DNA from 2 places in the Gelria sp. Kuro-4 genome. Region 1 is predicted to be linked to the other one. Evidence: a T-box and tRNA genes for the amino acid it is inferred to sense, from the RefSeq annotation. Region 1 holds a T-box; the other holds one or more tRNA genes.
What was found. The T-box of region 1 lies ahead of ileS (isoleucine--tRNA ligase). A T-box ahead of a tRNA ligase gene usually reads a tRNA of that ligase, here a tRNA-Ile.
Positions count from the first base shown of each region.

Region 2: it encodes a tRNA-Ile, which carries the amino acid that the T-box ahead of ileS (isoleucine--tRNA ligase) is inferred to sense. The anticodon was not compared.

Region 1 is NZ_AP024619.1:1,501,355-1,505,751, reverse strand. Features, by position in the region: gene ileS (isoleucine--tRNA ligase) at 1-2,415, opposite strand, end outside; T-box leader at 2,495-2,710, opposite strand; gene K5554_RS07520 (nucleoside recognition domain-containing protein) at 2,756-3,229, opposite strand; gene K5554_RS07515 (nucleoside recognition domain-containing protein) at 3,244-3,672, opposite strand; gene K5554_RS07510 (DivIVA domain-containing protein) at 3,629-4,135, opposite strand; gene K5554_RS07505 (YggT family protein) at 4,151-4,397, opposite strand, start outside.
Region 2 is NZ_AP024619.1:1,840,821-1,845,217, reverse strand. Features, by position in the region: gene K5554_RS09295 (methylglyoxal synthase) at 1-422, shown strand, start outside; gene K5554_RS09290 (tetratricopeptide repeat protein) at 515-2,395, shown strand; tRNA gene K5554_RS09285 (tRNA-Tyr) at 2,441-2,526, opposite strand; tRNA gene K5554_RS09280 (tRNA-Ile) at 2,539-2,613, opposite strand; tRNA gene K5554_RS09275 (tRNA-Glu) at 2,619-2,693, opposite strand; tRNA gene K5554_RS09270 (tRNA-Pro) at 2,700-2,776, opposite strand; gene K5554_RS09265 (zinc ribbon domain-containing protein) at 2,948-3,166, shown strand; tRNA gene K5554_RS09260 (tRNA-Trp) at 3,210-3,285, opposite strand; gene K5554_RS09255 (DUF4264 family protein) at 3,345-3,545, shown strand; gene K5554_RS09250 (general stress protein) at 3,742-4,218, opposite strand; gene K5554_RS09245 (hypothetical protein) at 4,351-4,397, shown strand, end outside.

The DNA.
Region 1 (4,397 bases):
TGCCTCCAGGTCGATGTCCAGGTACTCCTTTTTCACCTCGGGCCAGGCCGTAAGCTGCACGCTCGCTTCCTTGTCCTCGCCCGGCACGTAGGTCCAGATTTCCTCGGCAGTAAAGGTGAGCACCGGCGCCATCAGGCGCACCAGCGTTGTGAGTACCTCGTAGAGCACCGTCTGGGCCGCCCGGCGATCGCGCGCCTCGGGAGTGCTGCAGTAGAGGCGGTCCTTGATGACGTCCAGGTAAAAGGCGCTCATGTCGAGGGCACAGAAGTTGTGCAGGGCGTGGTAGAGCAGGTGGTAGTCGTAGTTCTCGTAGGCGGCGGTGACCTTCTCGGTGAGGCGCGCCAGCGTTAAAAGCGCCCAGCGATCCAGCTCGCCAAGCTCTGCATACGGCACTTTATCCCGGGCCGGGTCGAAGTCGTACAGGTTACCCAGGAGGAAGCGCGCCGTGTTCCTGATCTTGCGGTACACCTCGGCCAGTTGCAGGAGAATCTCCCGCGACACGCGGATGTCGGCTTTAAAATCGGAAGAGGCCACCCAGAGGCGCAGGATGTCCGCCCCGAACTCCTTGATGATCTCCTGGGGAAAGATCACGTTCCCGATGGACTTGGACATCTTGCGGCCCTCGCCATCGACCACGTAACCGTGGGTGAGCACCGCGTTGTACGGCGCCCGCCCGCGCACCGCCACCGCCGTAAGGAGCGAGGACTGGAACCAGCCGCGGTGCTGGTCGCTGCCCTCCAGGTAAAGGTCGCAGGGCCACTTGAGTTCCGGCCGGGTCTCCAGCACCGCAAAGTGGCTGGAGCCGGAATCGAACCACACGTCCATGGTATCGGTCTCTTTGCGGAAGGTGGTATTGCCGCACTCGGCGCAGGCGGTGCCGGGCGGCAGGATCTCCGCCGCGCTGTGTGTAAACCAGCCGTTGGAGCCTTCACGCTTAAAGAGATCGCGCACCGCCGCAATGCTTTCAGGAGTGATGAGTTCCTGGCCGCACTGTTCGCAGTAGAAGATGGGAATGGGCACACCCCAAACGCGCTGGCGCGAAATGCACCAGTCGGAGCGTTCGCGCACCATGGCGCTGATGCGCTCCTCGCCCCAGCTCGGGTACCACTTGACGTCCTTGATCGCCTCCAGGGTCTTATCCCGGAAGGCGTCCACCGAAGCAAACCACTGCTCGGTGGCCAAAAACAGCACCGGGTCTTTGCAGCGCCAGCAGTGCGGGTACTGGTGGGTGATGGTGCTGAAGTGGAGCAGCGCGCCGTGCCGCTTCAGTTCCGCAACGATGGGTTCGGTGGCCTCCCGCACCGGCAGGCCCGCGAACTTACCGGCTTCTTCGGTAAAGACGCCTTTACCGTTCACCGGGTTGAGGATGGGAAGCTTATACTTCTGCCCCACCTCGAAGTCCTCGAGGCCGTGGCCCGGCGCGGTATGCACACAGCCGGTACCGGCATCCAGGGTAACGTGCTCGCCCAGGATCACCACCGAGGGGCGCTCGATAAACGGGTGCCAGCACTCGACGCCCTCTAGCTCCTCGCCCCGGAAGGTACCCACAATGCCGTCGGCCCGGCGCCCGACTTCCTGCATCACCATCTCCACCAGGTCTTTGGCCAGTACATAGTACTCGTCGCCTGTTTTCACCAGCGCATACTCAAAGCGCGGGTTGAGGCAAACGGCTAGGTTGGCCGGCAGGGTCCAGGTGGTGGTGGTCCAGATCACAAAGTAGATCTTGTCGGCCGGCGCCAGCACGGTGAGGCGCCCGGTGGGGTCGGCCTTGAGGGGGAACTTCACGTAGAGCGAATCGGACTTAGCCTCCCGGTACTCCACCTCGGCCTCGGCCAGGGCCGTCTCACAGGTGGTGCACCAGTAGACCGGCTTAAGGCCCTTGTAAATGTAGCCCTTCTGGGCCATGGCCCCGAAAACCTCAATCTGCTTGGCCTCGTATTCCGGCTTGAGCGTCAGGTAGGGGTGTTCCCAGTCGCCCCGCACGCCCAGGCGCTTGAACTCCGCGCGCTGCTCGGCCACGAAGTGCAGGGCGTACTCGGCACAGCGCTTTCTCAGCTCCGCCGTAGAGATCTCGGCCCGGTTGAGGCCCAGGTTTTTGATGGCCGCGTGTTCAATGGGCAGGCCGTGGGTGTCCCAGCCCGGTACGTAGGGCGTATCGTAGCCGCGCATGTACTTGTACTTGTTGACAATGTCCTTCAGCACCTTGTTGAGGGCCGTGCCCAGGTGAATGTTACCGTTGGCGTACGGGGGGCCGTCGTGCAGGATGAACTTGGGCCGGCCCGCCGCATGTTTGCGGGTCAGGCCGTAAATATCCATCTCTTCCCAGCGGGCTAGAATCTCGGGCTCGCGCTGGGGCAGATTCGCCCGCATGGGGAACCTGGTCTTGGGTAGGTTAAGGGTCTTCGAGTAATCCATGCCTCCACCTCCAAAAGCACTGTTCGACCCGGAGCTTGCCCGGGTTGACTCTCTTCCTGAAACAGAAAACTCCCGTCCCCTTTGGGACGAGAGTTATTCCCGCGGTACCACCCATCTGGGCGCAAAAGTGCACCCGCTCGCGTCCGGTAACGGCCTCAGCCGGGGCCGCTTACTCCTTTAGAGTTTCAGCGCCCGACTCCCGGGTGATCTTCAGCCTGGACCGCCGTGCCGGCTCGCACCTTCCCCGGCTCTCTGCCCGTAGGCCTCGGCCTACTTTCCCGTTCATCGCCTTTAGCTTTTTGATTATGCCCATTATACAGCCCGGCGAAGCAAAAGTCAATTAAGCGCCCGCGCCGCGTTTGGGCACCCTCTCCCGCCGGCGTAGCCACAGCGAAAGCACCCCGGTGGCCATAACCGCCGGAACCAGGCGCACGGCCAAAACGCCGAGCGCCGGCAGGCCCAGCGCGGCAAAAATGGCCGTATCTTCAATAATGGCATGGTTGAGGCTTAAAAACACCCAGAGCAGGGTGAGTTCGCGCCGCGTCCAGCCGCCTTCCCGCACCGCCGCCAGGATTACACCGGCCCCATAGGTAAAACCGATGATCAGGCCGGTCGCCAAAGGGAGCGCCGCCCGCTCCGGCAGAAAAAGCCGCCTTAAGCCGCCCGCCAGGCTACCGCTCACCTTCTCCAGCCAGCCCATTTCCTTGGCCAGCTCCATGCCGGTCAAGAGGGGCACCAGGAGGAAAGCAACCCTGGCCAGGGAAAAAAAGCTGGCCGTAAGGCCGTCCGCCAGGACCTCCCAGAGAAATGCCACCGTGCGCCTCCCCCTTAAAAAAGCAGATTGAGTGCCAGGCCCACGGCGCCCGCCGTTAAGAGCCGGGCAGCGATTACAGTGGCTACTTCCCCACCGGCCTGGGCGACAATGGCGCCTTCCTGGGGCAAGGAATGCGAGAGCATCAGCATGGCGGCAAGAATGAGGCGCTGCTTGGCGCTGAGTTCCAGGACGGCCATGGCTCCCACCCCGGCGTACATGCTGGAAAGGTTGCCCGCCACCAGGGCAACGGCTGCCTCCCCGGGCAGCCCCAGCCAGGCCATGGCCGGGGCAAAGGCCCGGGCGAGCCGGGTCAGCCAGCCGGTACGGTCGAGGAAAGTCACGGCCAGGGTGGCCGGCACCATCACCTTGGCCAAAAGCCAGAGCACGGAGAAGGCGTTCTTAAGACCCGCCGTCAGGCTGTGCGCCAGTTTCTCCCGCTCCATCCGCTTCAGCTTCCCCCTTCTCCTCCGCCGGTGCGTCCAGAAGCGCCACCGCCCCCAAAAGCAGGGCGCGCGTCTGGGCCTTGTAGGCCGCCACTTCACTTTGGAGCCGGGAGTATTCCTCCTCCAGCTCCTTGAGGCGCCGGCGCCCTTCCTCGGCCAGCGCCTGCGCCTCGCTCCGCGCCTGGGAAATGATCAGCTCGGCCTCTTTCTCGGCGTTGGTGCGGGTGGCGTCGGCCGCTTTCTGGGCCAGCACCAGGGTGTTCTTCAGCGTCTCTTCCAGGTTGGCGTAGCGTTCTGTTTCCGCCCGCAACCGCCCCACCTCGTCCTTGAGGCTGGCGTTTTGCCGGTACAGCAGTTCATAATCCTCCAGCACCTGGTCGAGAAACTCATCCACCTCTGCCTCGCTGTAACCGCGCAGGCGCCGGTGGAACTCCTTTTTCTGAATGTCCAGAGGGGTAAGCATAGCGGCCCTCCTACCTTACATTACGAGATTAAGGATCAGGCTCAGCACCAGCCGGCGGATAAAGGAAAGCACTAGGAGCGCCAAGAGCGGGGAAAAGTCAATCATCCCCACCGGCGGCAAAAGCCGCCGGAAGGGCTCCAGGAAAGGCTCCGTCAGCTGGTAGACAAAGCGCACCCAGGGGGCGTAGGGGTCCGGGTTTACCCAGGAAAGGAGCAGGCGGATCAAGATAAGGAGGTTGTATAGGTCGAACAGCCGGGCAACA
Region 2 (4,397 bases), 340 kb from region 1:
TCGCGCTCATCGCTCACGATCGCATGAAGAGCCAACTGGCAGAATTTGTGGCCCGGCACCGGGATTTTTTTGCGCAGGCCCAGCTCATCGCCACCGGCAATACGGGGCGCCTGCTCCAAGAGCGTACCGGCCTTGAGGTGGAACGCTACCAGTCCGGACCCCTGGGAGGAGACCAGCAGATTGGGGCTGAGATCGCCTCCAGGCGGGTGCACGCCGTCTTTTTCTTCCGCGACCCTTTAACCCCGCAACCGCATGAGCCGGATATCACCGCCCTGCTACGCCTTTGTGACGTGCACTACGTTCCGGCCGCCACCAATCCAGCCACCGGTGAAGTCCTGCTCCAAGGCCTTGAGCAAGGCTGGCCGGAATTGCCGTCGAAACAGTATGAGCCCGATCGCTTTATGGCGGAAAAAAACCGCTAACATATTTCTCGCTCCAGCAGGTTTTCCCTTCCGAAAAGGCGAATACTTGGCTATAAATCCCAGTGTTGCCTTTTATTGGGAGGGATTGGAGCGTGAGCGGATCATCCCCGCAAGAGCACAGGCCGGCTCAGGAACTACCCTGGCTGGAAGAACTCCTCACAGCCATGGAGAAGCTCCCCGGTTGCGAGAACCTACCGGCCACCAGTGTGGTGGTGTTGACAGAACCCGCCGACCGGGACTGGTTGGCCGGCTTAACCGAATGCGACTGGCCACGGCAGGCAGCGGTGGGTATGGTCTTTTGCCTGGACTACTTTGCCCTTAAGCAGACCTGCCCTCACGAAGCCGGTTTTGCCCTCGCCGGCCTAGCAGGTTTCATCTACGGTGTCGGTCTGACCGCCCGGAGCGCGCAGGCTGCCGCACAGGCCGCCGAGAAGCTGGGGTTAAGTTGCATCTTATTACCTCAGGCCTTAGGCGAAGCCCCGGCGGTGCGCACCCGGCTGCAGCTGCCTCCTTACGTTTTTCCCGTTACCGCCCTGCTGGTAACGGAAAAGAGGATAGGGAAATCGAGGCTAACGGGCGTTAAGATCCACCGCGGGCGTTACCGTGAACCTGCGGCCGCCGAACTGGCCGCCGCAGCCGCCTGGTGGGAAGAGGAAGCAGGCGGTTTCTTCCGGACGCGGGTAGCCGGTTACCTGGCTGCCAAGAAAATGGCCGCCGCCTTGGTTCAGGCCGGCTTTACCTTTACAGCAGCCGCCGCCCCCGAACAACAGGCAGGGGCTCTTTCCCGTACGGATGCAGCCGCCGCCCTCGGCCGCATCGTCCGAACCCAGCCGTCCCGGCGATCGTTTTTTAACCGGACGGGCGTTCAGCTCCGCCTGGCCCAGCTGGCCCTGTTCGCCGGCCGGGTAGAAGGCGGCGTCAAGCTGCTGCACGCTGCCATGGCGGCTGAGCCCGCGGCGGCTGATATTCCGGCGGCGTTGGCCGTGGTTTACCAGTACCAGGGGAGCCTGGACAAAGCCGTCTCCTTGCTCGAGCAGGCTACTGCCCGGGCCCCGGGGAACGCGTACCTTATCCACTTGCTGGGTACGGTTTACCAGCAACAAGGGCAGGACGGCCCGGCTGCAGCCTGTTTTCGCCGGGCCGTAGAGATAGACCCCAAGTTAAAACCTGCTTGGCTGGCGCTGGCGCAGGTGCTGGAGGCAGGCGCAGGGTTCGCGGAAGCGGCCGCCGTCTATGAAGAAGCGCGCGCAGCGATTGGACCCGACGTCACCCTGCTCAACAACGAAGGGCTCTGCCTTAGCAACCTGGGCCGGCGCCAAGAAGCCGCCCGACTTTACCGCGAGGCCTTGAAGCTAACGCCCGACGATCCCGTAATCCTGGGTAATTTAGCCCTCCTGCTCGGCCAAGAAGGCCAGTTCGATCCGGCCCTGGCGTATTACAATCGCGCCCTCCGGCGGCGCCCGCGCGATCCGAACCTGCTCAACAACAAAGGTTTTTGCCTGGGCAAACTGGGCCGTTACGAAGAAGCCCTGCGCTGCTACGAGCTGGCGCTGCGGGTGGAAGGTGACGACCTCAACCTGCTGCACAATAAGGCCTCCTGCCTCACGCGGCTGGGGCGGTACAAAGAAGCGCTGGCGTGCTATGATCAAGTCTTGCAGCTCAACCCGACCGACACCGGCATGCTCAACAACCGCGGCCTTTGTCTTATGGCCTTGAACAGAATGCGCGAGGCCTCCGAGTGTTTCAACCTGGCACTTAAGCTTGAGCCTAACAACGCCGTTTACTGGGGGAACAAAGGGGCCTGCCTCTTTAAACAAGGAAAGTATCAGGAGGCGCTGGCGGCTTACGAACGCGCGCTCGCCCTGACGCCCGAAGAACTGGTTTACTACAGCGGCAAAGGTATGTGCCTCGATTATCTGGGGCGTGCTGAAGAAGCGGTGGATTGCTACAACCGGGCCCTGCGCCTGGCATAATAAAGAGGGGCCCCTGGGACAGGGCCCCTTAGCGCCGTTATTTCTTGGTGGAGAGGGGTGGATTTGAACCACCGAAGGCATCGCCAGCAGATTTACAGTCTGCCCCCTTTGGCCAACTCGGGAACCTCTCCACACAGTTTCCTTGGTGGGCCCACCAGGATTTGAACCTGGGACCGACCGGTTATGAGCCGGCTGCTCTACCGCTAAGCTATGGGCCCACATTTGGTGACCCTAGGGGGATTCGAACCCCCGTTACCGCCTTGAAAGGGCGATGTCTTAACCACTTGACCATAGGGTCACAAAATGGTCGGAGCGACTGGATTTGAACCAGCGACCCCTTGGTCCCGAACCAAGTGCGCTACCAAGCTGCGCCACGCTCCGATCGCTGACACAGCTTATTTTACCGCATACCGGGGCGCAAGTCAATAACCCTAAGCACCGCGCCGGCCGAACCCGGCGAGCGGAACGGTGGAACCTGCGCGCCCTTGACGTTGCCAGGCCCTTTCCCTATAATGAGGCTGTAAGCCGTACAGCCTAAGGAGGCGGAGTCCTATGCCTTACTACGAATACCGCTGCCGTGACTGCGGCCAGCGCTTTGAGGTGCGCGCACCGATGAATGCCAAGCCCGAACACCCCGCCTGCAGTCACTGCCACAGAACCAACACCCAACCCGTTTACAGCACCTTTGCCATCGGCGGGGCAGGAGCGAAAGGTTCCAGCTCCGGCTCCTGCGCCACGTGCAGCGGCGGGAGTTGCAGTACCTGCCACTAGCAGATATGCAGAAAGGCGGCTGCTCGCCGCCTTTCTGCATATCTGGCAGGGGAGGAGGGACTCGAACCCCCAGCGGGCGGTTTTGGAGACCGCTACTCTGCCAGTTGAGCTACTCCCCTGTGACAATGCCATTATAGCAAAGAAGACCCGCCAAGTCAACAGCGAAAGGAAGGAAGCTATGGACCTGTGGGCTAAGCACGCACCACTTCCCCTGCTGGCCGAAGGCAACTTTCGCCTGCCGGAAGAAGTGCCCCGGTTAGTGACCATGCTCAACCGCACCCTCAAAAAAAGAGGGCTCATTTTCGGCTTACGGCGGCAAGACGGCCGATATATCTTGAGCATTTATGGTACGGATGGGGAGAAGGGTAATGGTGATTAATAAGTTCGGTATCCTCGGAGCCCTTGACGTGGAGGTGAAGGTCCTTAAGGAATGTCTGACCGTTCGCCCTCCTGCGGGCCATTTCCGACCGCGCCGACGGCGGTGCGCCGGCGGACTTTCGCGCCTTCAGCAAAAGGGCCGCCGAGAGGGCGGCCCGGGTGATCTCCGGCCTTTGCCGGCGCCTGGGTGGTAAGGCTTAATGGGTCTCCACGTCGGTGGCACCCTGGTTGCGTAGAACCTGCGCGGCTTTATCCACTTTGTTGTCTTCGGCGCGGATGGTGGCCAGGATCTTGCCTTCGCGCACCTTGCCCTCGTAATAACGGCCGCGTTCTTCCGGGATACCCCAATCGAGGAGTCCGCCGGCGATCCCGCCCGTGGCGGCCCCGGAAATAAGACCGGCGATGGGGCCGGCCGCGATTAACGGTCCTATTCCGGGAATGGCCAAAGCACCTGCTCCCGCCGCCAATCCGGCCAAGCCGCCGAGGACGCCGCCGGTGGTGACGCCGCCGCTGATGTCGTTGCCCATACCCATGGTGGCATCGCCGCCCCGGCCGGCACCTTCGCGCGCCACGATGGAAATCTCGTTGGTGCCAAAGCCGGAATTACGGAGCTCCTCGACGGCACGCCGAGCCGCATCCTCACTGCCAAAGATCCCGATCACGGTTTTACTCACGGTCATCCTCCTTTCCTATGAATCTTTTTTTAGTGTGGCACGGAGCGCCGCGACTATCCCTGCCAGTTACTGGACGGGTAGAGAACTCCGCACCGGACACACTAAAAAGGAAATCGAAAAGGAGGGGAAGCAATGCCCGGGCAGAACAAGTCTTTTCTTGACACCTTGTCACCCGAGGA